DNA from 4 places in the Desulfofundulus salinus genome. Region 2 is predicted to be linked to each of the others. Evidence: riboswitches for the same ligand, from Rfam matches in the RefSeq annotation. Region 2 holds a riboswitch; each other region holds the start of a gene.
What was found. Region 2 has a riboswitch for cyclic di-GMP ahead of D7024_RS07845 (HD-GYP domain-containing protein). Riboswitches for the same ligand answer to the same signal wherever they lie in the genome.
Positions count from the first base shown of each region.

Region 1: it holds a riboswitch for cyclic di-GMP, as region 2 does, so the genes downstream of both, D7024_RS11730 (HD-GYP domain-containing protein) here and D7024_RS07845 (HD-GYP domain-containing protein) in region 2, are expected to answer to the same signal.
Region 3: it holds a riboswitch for cyclic di-GMP, as region 2 does, so the genes downstream of both, D7024_RS02850 (ATP-binding protein) here and D7024_RS07845 (HD-GYP domain-containing protein) in region 2, are expected to answer to the same signal.
Region 4: it holds a riboswitch for cyclic di-GMP, as region 2 does, so the genes downstream of both, D7024_RS07095 (type II secretion system F family protein) here and D7024_RS07845 (HD-GYP domain-containing protein) in region 2, are expected to answer to the same signal.

Region 1 covers NZ_RBWE01000001.1:2,294,724-2,296,918, reverse strand. The annotation lists gene D7024_RS11735 (methyl-accepting chemotaxis protein) at 1-644, shown strand, start outside; cyclic di-GMP riboswitch class I at 972-1,062, shown strand; gene D7024_RS11730 (HD-GYP domain-containing protein) at 1,158-1,790, shown strand; gene D7024_RS11725 (hypothetical protein) at 1,854-2,195, shown strand, end outside.
Region 2 covers NZ_RBWE01000001.1:1,531,808-1,534,002, reverse strand. The annotation lists gene D7024_RS07845 (HD-GYP domain-containing protein) at 119-736, opposite strand; cyclic di-GMP riboswitch class I at 1,065-1,166, opposite strand; tRNA gene D7024_RS07840 (tRNA-Val) at 1,304-1,378, opposite strand; gene D7024_RS07835 (2-phosphosulfolactate phosphatase) at 1,550-2,195, opposite strand, start outside.
Region 3 covers NZ_RBWE01000001.1:552,199-554,393, reverse strand. The annotation lists gene D7024_RS02850 (ATP-binding protein) at 1-1,131, opposite strand, end outside; cyclic di-GMP riboswitch class I at 1,342-1,427, opposite strand; tRNA gene D7024_RS02845 (tRNA-Thr) at 1,792-1,866, opposite strand; gene D7024_RS02840 (methylated-DNA--[protein]-cysteine S-methyltransferase) at 1,846-2,195, opposite strand, start outside.
Region 4 covers NZ_RBWE01000001.1:1,390,282-1,392,476, reverse strand. The annotation lists gene D7024_RS07095 (type II secretion system F family protein) at 1-1,247, opposite strand, end outside; cyclic di-GMP riboswitch class I at 1,215-1,306, opposite strand; gene D7024_RS07090 (type IV pilus twitching motility protein PilT) at 1,375-2,195, opposite strand, start outside.

The DNA.
Region 1 (2,195 bases), 760 kb from region 2:
AGGTTTCAGCGGCGGCTGAACAGGCTGCGGCCCGGGCCGCTGAAGGTGCCAGGGGTGTCGAGCGGGTTATCGGGCAGATGAAGGCCATTGAGCAGGCAAGCGCCAACGTTTCTTCCGCCATCAATGCTCTCAACCAGACCGCGGGCCAGATTACCCAGATAGTAGACTTGATCACCCAGATCGCCGACCAGACGAACCTGCTGGCCCTGAACGCTGCCATCGAAGCCGCCCGTGCTGGGGAACAGGGCCGCGGCTTCGCCGTCGTCGCCGAGGAAGTCCGTAAGCTGGCCGAGCAGTCGGCCAGCGCCGCCAAGGAGATCTACGAACTGATCACCACGATCCAGAATGAGTCCAGGAAGGCGGTCGAAGTTATGGCTGCCGGGGCGGCGGAGGTCACGGAGGGAAGCAGGGTGATCAACGAGGTTGGGGCTAATATCAAGGCCATCAACCTTGCCATCGAGGATGTTGCGCGGCAGGTCCAGGAGGTGGCCGCCGCTGCGGAAGAAATGTCGGCTGGCGTGCAGAACGTTGTCGGGACAACAGAAGAGCAGACGTCGGCAATGGAGGAAGTCTCTGCCTCTACCGAAGAGCTTACCGCGCTGGCTGGCGAACTGGACAGGTTAGCCGTACGCTTCCGTATGTAGGTGCCCCGACCGCCGGCGGGGATTGATTAACGCAAGAGCTTTTAGGATATCGAGCAGGAGGGGGCGGCTAACCCCCTCCTCTCACACCCCGTTCATGCGGGTCCGCGCGGATTCGGTGTAATGGGGTTGGCCGGAGCACGGCCAGGAAGCAACTCAGGCTTGAGTTTTCCCAGAACCGGCCCTTTATTACCGGGCCGTTGGAACGGTTTTCTCAGGATGAGGATGCCGTTGATATTACCGAAAATCACCTTAATCAGGAGGAAAAGTTAACGGTAATGTTGAAATACATCTTGAAAAAATGTTGAAATACCTCTTGAAAAGTCGCAACTTTCCGGAGGGCAAACCCGGCGAAAGCCGGGGACGCAAAGCCACAGGTCTAAAGTTCCCCGCGGGGAACCATGACGGCTGGGTTGCAAGGGGAGAAGGGAAGCCGCAGGGAAGCGTAAAATTTTTCTCCCTGCGGCTTTTCATTTTCTAAAGAAATTTTTAGAATAAATACGTTGAGGTGCTTCCATGAAATCCACATTTATCCATGCTGCCCGGGCGTTGATGAAATTACATGAGGTCCGGTTTAAGGTTTCTTCCAATCATTCCTGGCGCGTGGCTGCCTATGCTGCTGCGCTCGCGAAGAAATTGGGTATGCCTGAAAAGGAACAGAATCGTATATACCTGGCCGGGTTGCTCCACGACATAGGAAAGCTGGGCATTTCCAGTGCTATCCTGCATAAGCCGGGCAAACTGACAGCCGCGGAGTGGGAGGAAATAAAAAAGCACCCTGTTTATAGTTATGAAATCCTTTCGGCCATACCGGGGATGAAAGCCATCAGCCTTATGGCCCTTTACCATCACGAAAGATATGACGGTTGCGGGTATCCGGAAGGATTGGGGGGTGAGGCCATTCCCCTGGGGGCGCGAATTCTGGCCGTGGCTGATAGTTTTGATGCCATGACTTCGGATCGGGTTTACCGGCCCAGGATGTCTAAAGAAATGGCCTCAGAGGAGCTCTTCCGCTGTGCTGGTACTCAATTCGACCCGCAGCTGGTGGAAGTGTTTTGCTGCCGGGTCGTGCCTGAGGGAATAGATCCTGAACTCTACCGGATCACTGATGATATTCCTGGAGGTGTTAAGCACTTGCGAAATAACTAACCGGGAAACCGGGCCTTGTTCATACTGGAGCGATAGCTTTTAGCTGAAATGGAGGGGGCTGTTGTGAGCGAAATCATCGAAAAACGGATCGGGCACTATGAAACTTTGCTGAGAGAAATGTGGACCGCGTCGTCCAAGTACCTTGGGACGTTTTCCGTGAATCTTCTGGTGGAAAGGGTCGTATGGGAGGTTTCGCTGGAATACAAGGAAATAGAACTCCTGCAGTACGATCAAAATGGGATATCGTGCGCGAAGATGGCGGCCAGGTTGGAGGAAAACCCGGACCTGCCGGTCGAAGACATGTTTATGAAGTTTATCACCAGGTATGTAGAAATCCTGGCCAGGCTTCTCGGGCATGAAAGAGCGGAAGAGATTAGAAAGAAGCTGGACGAGGAATTTGCCGGG
Region 2 (2,195 bases):
CCCACCCTTTCCTTTTCGTGAACGTTTAAATTTAAGTCCAACTGGTGAACTATTTACCTGCTGGTCCGTACAGTCGGGATTTGCACCCTCTGGTTCAAACGCTTAAGTTCGCCCGGATTCAGGGATAAAAACTAGTCGTAAATTCTCGTTCGTAGAGGCTCAAATCAGTTTCTCCCCGTCCTATCAAGCGACTAAAAACTTCCACCAAAAGTGGATCAAACTGCCCTCCGGCACAGCAGTGCATTTCCTTCAGAGCCTCTTCCCGGGATAATGGAAAAGGTCGGTAGATCCTCTCCGTGGTCATGGCGTCGAAGCTGTCGGCAACGGCTAAAATGCGCGCCCCCAGAGGTATATCTTGAGCTACAAGTCCAGCGGGATAGCCCGTTCCATCGTATCTCTCGTGGTGATGCAGTACCATGAGACTAATTTCTTTCATACCGGGAATGGTTGAGAGAATTTCATAACTGAAAACCGGGTGCTTTTTTATCTCCTCCCATTCCTCGGCAGTCAACTTGCCCTGTTTAAACAGTATATAGTCAGGGATTCCTATTTTGCCTATGTCGTGCAGAAGGCCAGCTAAGTAGACGCGTTTCTGGTATTTTTCGTCCAATCCCAATTCCCTGGCCAGCAGGAGCGCATAAAAGGCCACGCGCTGAGAATGCAGGCAGTCCGACTTAAATCGAGATTCCTGCACCCGAACCAGTACCCGAGCAGCGTTAATAAGTGTGGGCTTCATGGAAACACCTCTATCATGGAAATTACCATGGAAACGGTAGAAAAAACTCATGAGAACAGTTTCTTATAGGAATGATGGTGGCGGGTACAAGGGTGGGGAGCGTAAAAAGGGGAACCAAAAAGGAGGGAACCAAAGAAGGGGAACCCCAAAAGAGTTGTTTATAGGGCTAATAAATAAGGCCAGATGTAGACAGGTTACCCCCCCCCCCCCGAACTGACGTTCTATAAGGGATTCTTTCATACTTGCTCAAACCTCCGCCTTTTACGTTATTCCAAATTAAGAAAGCCGCAGGGAGACAAGTATACGCTTTCCTGCAGCTACCTTTCTCCCTTGCAACCCAGCCGTCATAGTTCCCCGTAGCAACCCTTTGGGGAACCTTAGACCTGTGGCTTTGCGCCCCCGGCTTTCGCCGGGTTTGCCCTCCAGGATTCGGATTGAACAAAATAGCTTTTTAACTTTTCGACCCCACTACCTTATTTCGACATAATTTTAGCATACTTGAGTCCTTTAAAATCAAGGTTTTTCGGGCAAAGCAAAAAGCCCCGTTTTCCGGGGCTCTGATTTTGCTGGTGGGCACGGCTGGTTTCGAACCAGCGACCTCTTGAATGTGAGTCAAGCGCTCTCCCACTGAGCTACGCGCCCGTTTTGTAGTTTACCGCGGGGCCAACCCGCTTGCATGTGTTATTTTAGCATATTTGCCGGCCAAACGCAAGAGGGGGTCACCTGTTTTTTCGTGCCATCGTCCAAAGCTCAAGAGCGGCGGAGTTTATTTTCCTGGCCTTGTTGCTCCTGGCGAACCGAATATAGCAGTTTTCAACACTTTTCAATGATTAAATAGCTACTCTCCTTTTTTACCACCGGCACCACCTGGAAGGTGTTCAGGGAAGCGCACCAGTCCAGATCAGCCGCCAGCCCCATGTTTAAAAGCCTGCGCCCGTGGCGGGAGTGGTCAAAAGCCCGGCGGGTGTTGTCCCGGTAGGTTCGGGCCAGGTGCAGGGCGGCTACGGCGAAGTCGGCAAGGTCCAGGGAGGAAGACGGCTGGTGGTTTGAACAAAGCCAGCCCGGGTCCAGCATCTCCACAATCTCCAGCACCACCATTCCCGCTGCCAGGGTATCCTCCAGGGAAAATTGACCTTGCGTGCCCGCGCAAACCATGGTTATATCCCTGCCCAGACGGCAGGCCTTTTGAGCCACGGCCCGGGCATTGAGCAGGCTTCCCACCAGCACAGTGTGGGCCTCTTTTGCCGCGCCGTTCAGGGCCCGGGTGCCGTTGCTGGTGGTAAGGACCAGCACTTTGCCGCCCACCACTTCCGGCGGGTATTCCAGGGGAGAGTTGCCGTAAGGAAAGCCAGGGATTTTTTGACCACCCCGCTCACCTGCCAGCAGTACCGGTGTGTTTTCCCCGGCCAGCCTGCCCGCCAGCTCTCTGGCTCCGGATGCGTCTACCACCGGAACCACC
Region 3 (2,195 bases), 980 kb from region 2:
CAGGGAATTCTTGGTTGAATAATGTTGCATCAGCGTTGCCCGGGCCAATTCGCTGGTTTTGATTCCCGGACCCCGGTCCTGAACGATAATCCTGACGGTGTCCCCTGACTGCCTGGCTTGCCAGCAACCGCCCCCTGCATGTTTGAGAGCATTGGCCAGCGCCTCTGTCAAGCACAAGGCAATCGCATGCTGCCTGCGGCTGTCGAGAACAGGCAAGGCTTCCCGCATTGCCCGGCGGGCTTCCGGAATGTCATGGGTCTGCCGGACCTCACCCCTGGCCAGTTCCGTCCCTTCTGAGATCACTTTTTCCATTTCTCCACTATTCACCAGGTATAACCGGCCCCCCGTTACCGCCGCTATGGCCTCCCGGTAAGCCTGCATCTCCTGCTGGTGCATCTTTCTCTCCTTTTCAATCACCTCGGTGATGTCAAAGGCCAGCAGTCCACCGCTCCTGTGGTCGAAGGGCACGCCGTGAAGGTCAAACACCTTTTGCCCGTCAGCGCTAATGATCACCTCGCGGCGGTGTTCGGCCTGGCGGATAGCCTGGCGCATCAGTTTTTCCGCTTCTTCCATAGGCAGGTCCAGGTCAGCCTGGCCCGAAAGGTAGCGGAAGCGCCCTCCTTCATATTTCATCACCTTCCCCACCCTGAGAGCGTTAATTAGTTCGGATTTCTCCACCTCAGCCAGCAGTTTCTCCCTGACCAGGTCCTGAAGGTGCTCCGGCAAGTGCCGGGAAATCTCCTGTATTAGCTCGCCGGCGCTTCCGGCCAGCAACTGATACTCCTCCCTGCTAAGACGACGGGCAGTCCCCTGCTTCCGGTGGACACACAGGATATCAAAAACGTGGACGTTATTTTTCCCTTTGAACGGTACCCCGGCCACCTCGACCCACAAGTTTTCCTGCAGCCTGATTACATACCGCCCCGGAACAGGAGCTTCCGTTTCCAGCCCAAACTCCGTGGTATTTAACACCAGGATGCGAGCCGGATACTGCCTGCCATGCTCATCTTCCAGTAACACCCGGACAGGCGGCGAAGGCACCCGCCGAAGGGGGCTTAGCTGGACAAAATACTGGCACTCCACACAAGGACGGTCCGGTTCTTTCTTTGCGCATTCAAGACACCGTTGCATTTTTTCACCACCCTTCTGCCTTTCAGCCCCTCCCGGCCCTATGCCCTTTCAATTGCCACAATACTGCCAGCAAACGTCCCAGCCATTGGCTCTGTTAGAGTCGACCTCTATACCCCAAATGGATAAACATACTTTTATAAGCAGGAACGACAGCCTGACCAGGCTGCCGCAACAAAACATCATTAAAAAGAAAACAATCAATACCTTTATCGCGGCAGCCTGGCAGTCATACCCTTTAGGGCTGCAGACCCATGGCTTTGCGCCCCACCCTTTCGAGTGGTTTGCCTTTAACACAATAAAGACAGTAAAGTTTTTAATTTAACACTTAAAAGGCTGATTCAACACCGCCAGAACACAGAAAATTTCCGACCAGCGAAAAATTCAGCCCCTGAAGATCCATAACCACCGGTACCAAAGCCATGTCCGCAAACAAGATACCTGCACCCAAAAGTTAATATACGATATCTATATTTTATTTTCCTTTCCGAAAGAAGCAAGACAATGTAATATAACACGATTCTACTTAATGTCAAGTTTTACCACACCATGACCTCCAGTCATTTCAAAGTGAACTATCCCCAAATTATCCCTATTTCGCTAATTTCGCCGGTTTCGCCAGAAACAATAAACGCCGCAAACCCTTGCGGCGTCTAGCTTTTTTGGAGCTGGTGGTCGGATTCGAACCGACGACCTGCGCATTACGAGTGCGCTGCTCTACCCCTGAGCCACACCAGCACTTTTCTGTTGTCTCACTTGACTAACCGGCGCATTACTTATATTAACGCATGTAGGGCCATTTGTCAATTGGTATCGCCCGGTGGGGCCGGGTCGTACGCCTTCGAGTTGCAATAGCTGCAGTTTTAAGGGCAGGCCGCCGCTAAAACCGCCGGGTGATCCATCCCGGCGGATTACCCGGTGGCAGGGAATGACCAGAGGAACCCGGTTGGCCCCCAAAGCCCCGCCCACGGCCCGGGCGGCCCGGGGATTCCCGACGGCTGCCGCCACCTGCTGGTACGACCATAATTCACCGTACCCGATGCGCCGTACAAAATCCAGCACCCGGG
Region 4 (2,195 bases), 140 kb from region 2:
CCGCCCAGGAAGACAATCAGCACCGGCTCCAGCACGCTGGAGAGACGGCCCACGGTGATGTTCACTTCCTGGTCGTAAAAGGCGCCGATGCGGACCAGCAGCGCGTCCAGGCTGCCGGTTTCTTCCCCCACGGCAATCATGCGGATGACCAGCGGGGGGAAGATGCCGCTTTCTTCCAGGGGGCCGGCCAGGCCCTGCCCCTCCCGCACGCTCTCCTGCGCCCTGGCCACGCCGGCCGCCACCACCTGGTTGCCGGCGGTTTTCTTCACCACTTCCAGGGCCTGGATGATGGGCACCCCGCCTTTGAGCATGGCGGCCAGGGTGCGGGCGAAGCGGGCAATAATTATTTTTTTCAGCACCGGTCCGAATACGGGCATTTTCAGGACCAGGCGGTCCCAGATCTCCCGGCCCCGGGGCGAGGCCCGCAGGCGCTGAAAGCCAAAAGCCGCCGCCAGCGGAAACAGCGGGAGGAGGTACCAGTAGCGCCCCACCAGGCGGCTGGCTCCCATCACCACCCGGGTGGGCAGGGGCAGGGACACACCCAGGTTCTGGATGGTATTGATGATGGGGGGCAGGACGAAGGTGAGCACGAAGGTGAGGATGACCACGGCAAAGCCCAGGACCATGGTGGGGTAGGTGAGGGCCGACTTCACCTTTTCCCTCACCTCGTGTTCCCTCTCAAAATGTCCGGCCAGGCTCTCCAGCACCTCGTCCAGCACGCCGCCCACTTCCCCGGCCTCCACCATGCTGATGAAGATCTCGGGGAAGACCGAGGTGTAGGCGCCGAAGGATTCGGCCAGGGAGTGTCCCTGCTCCAGGCGGGCGGTCACCCCGCGCACCACCTCTTTGAGCACCCGGCCCTCCACCTGCAGCTCCAGGATGCGCATGGCCCCCACCAGGGGCACGCCGGCGCTGACCAGGGTGGAAAGCTGGCGGCAGAAGAGGGCCAGCTCCCTCAGCCTGACTCCACGCCGGAATGAAGGCAGCCGCATAGGCAGGCTGACGCCCCCCCGCACGGCCCGGATCTGCACGGGGATGAGCCGCTGGCCCTGCAGTATCCTGGCCGCCTCCCTTGGTCCGCTGGCTTCCAGCCGGCCGGAAACCACCCTGCCGGTTAAATCCCGGGCCCGATAGGCATAGACGGGCAAAGCTCCCCTCACCACCTCCCGGAAATAAAAATCCAGGCGACGCGCCTGGAAGTACGTGCCGGAAAGTTCGGCAGCCCGGCTGCCATGGCGGCCTTGCATGCCGCTTTAGGCCCGCGGCTTTGCGCCCCTGCCTTTCGGCAGGTTTGCCTTTTTTCGCTTTGCCGCACTCTTCCTGAAAACTATCTTAACGGCAGCTGCCCTGCCAGTCAATAACCAGCTGGTTGTTTTAAATCATTTTTAACAAATTTTCGGCATCAGCCGCCCGGGCCAGGGCCTCCTCCCTGCCGATCACCCCTGTACGGACGAGGTTTCTTAAAGCCATATCCAGCGTCTGCATACCGTACCTGGCCCCGGTCTGCAGGTGGGAGATAATCTGGTGGGTCTTCCCCTCCCGGATGAGGTTGCGGATGGCCGGCGTGGCCACCAGGATTTCCAGCGCCGCCACCCGGCCGGGACGGTCCCTGCGGGGCAGCAACTGCTGGGCAATCACTCCTTCCAGGGCGCCGGCCAGCTGCAGCCGGACCTGCTGCTGCTGATGGGGCGGGAAAACGTCGATGATGCGGTCGATGGTCTGGGCTGCGCTGGTGGTGTGCAGGGTGGCCAGCACCAGGTGACCGGTTTCGGCGGCGGTGATGGCCGTAGCGATGGTCTCCAGGTCCCGCATCTCCCCCACCAGGATGACGTCGGGGTCCTCCCGCAGGGCCGCACGCAGGGCGGCGGCAAAAGAAAGGGAGTCCCGGCCGATTTCCCGCTGGTTGACCAGGCTCTTCTTGTGCCGGTGGACGTACTCGATGGGGTCTTCCAGGGTGATGATGTGCAGGCGGCTTTCGCTGTTGATGAGGTCGATCATGGCCGCCAGGGTGGTGGACTTGCCGCTGCCCGTGGGCCCGGTAACCAGCACCAGGCCCCGGGGCCGCCTGGCCAGGTGGGCCACCACCTCGGGCAGGCCCAGTTCATCGAAGGTGGGGATGCGCTCCGGGATGAGGCGGATGGCCAGGGCCACCGTACCGCGCTGCTTGAAGGCGTTCACGCGGAAGCGGCCCACTC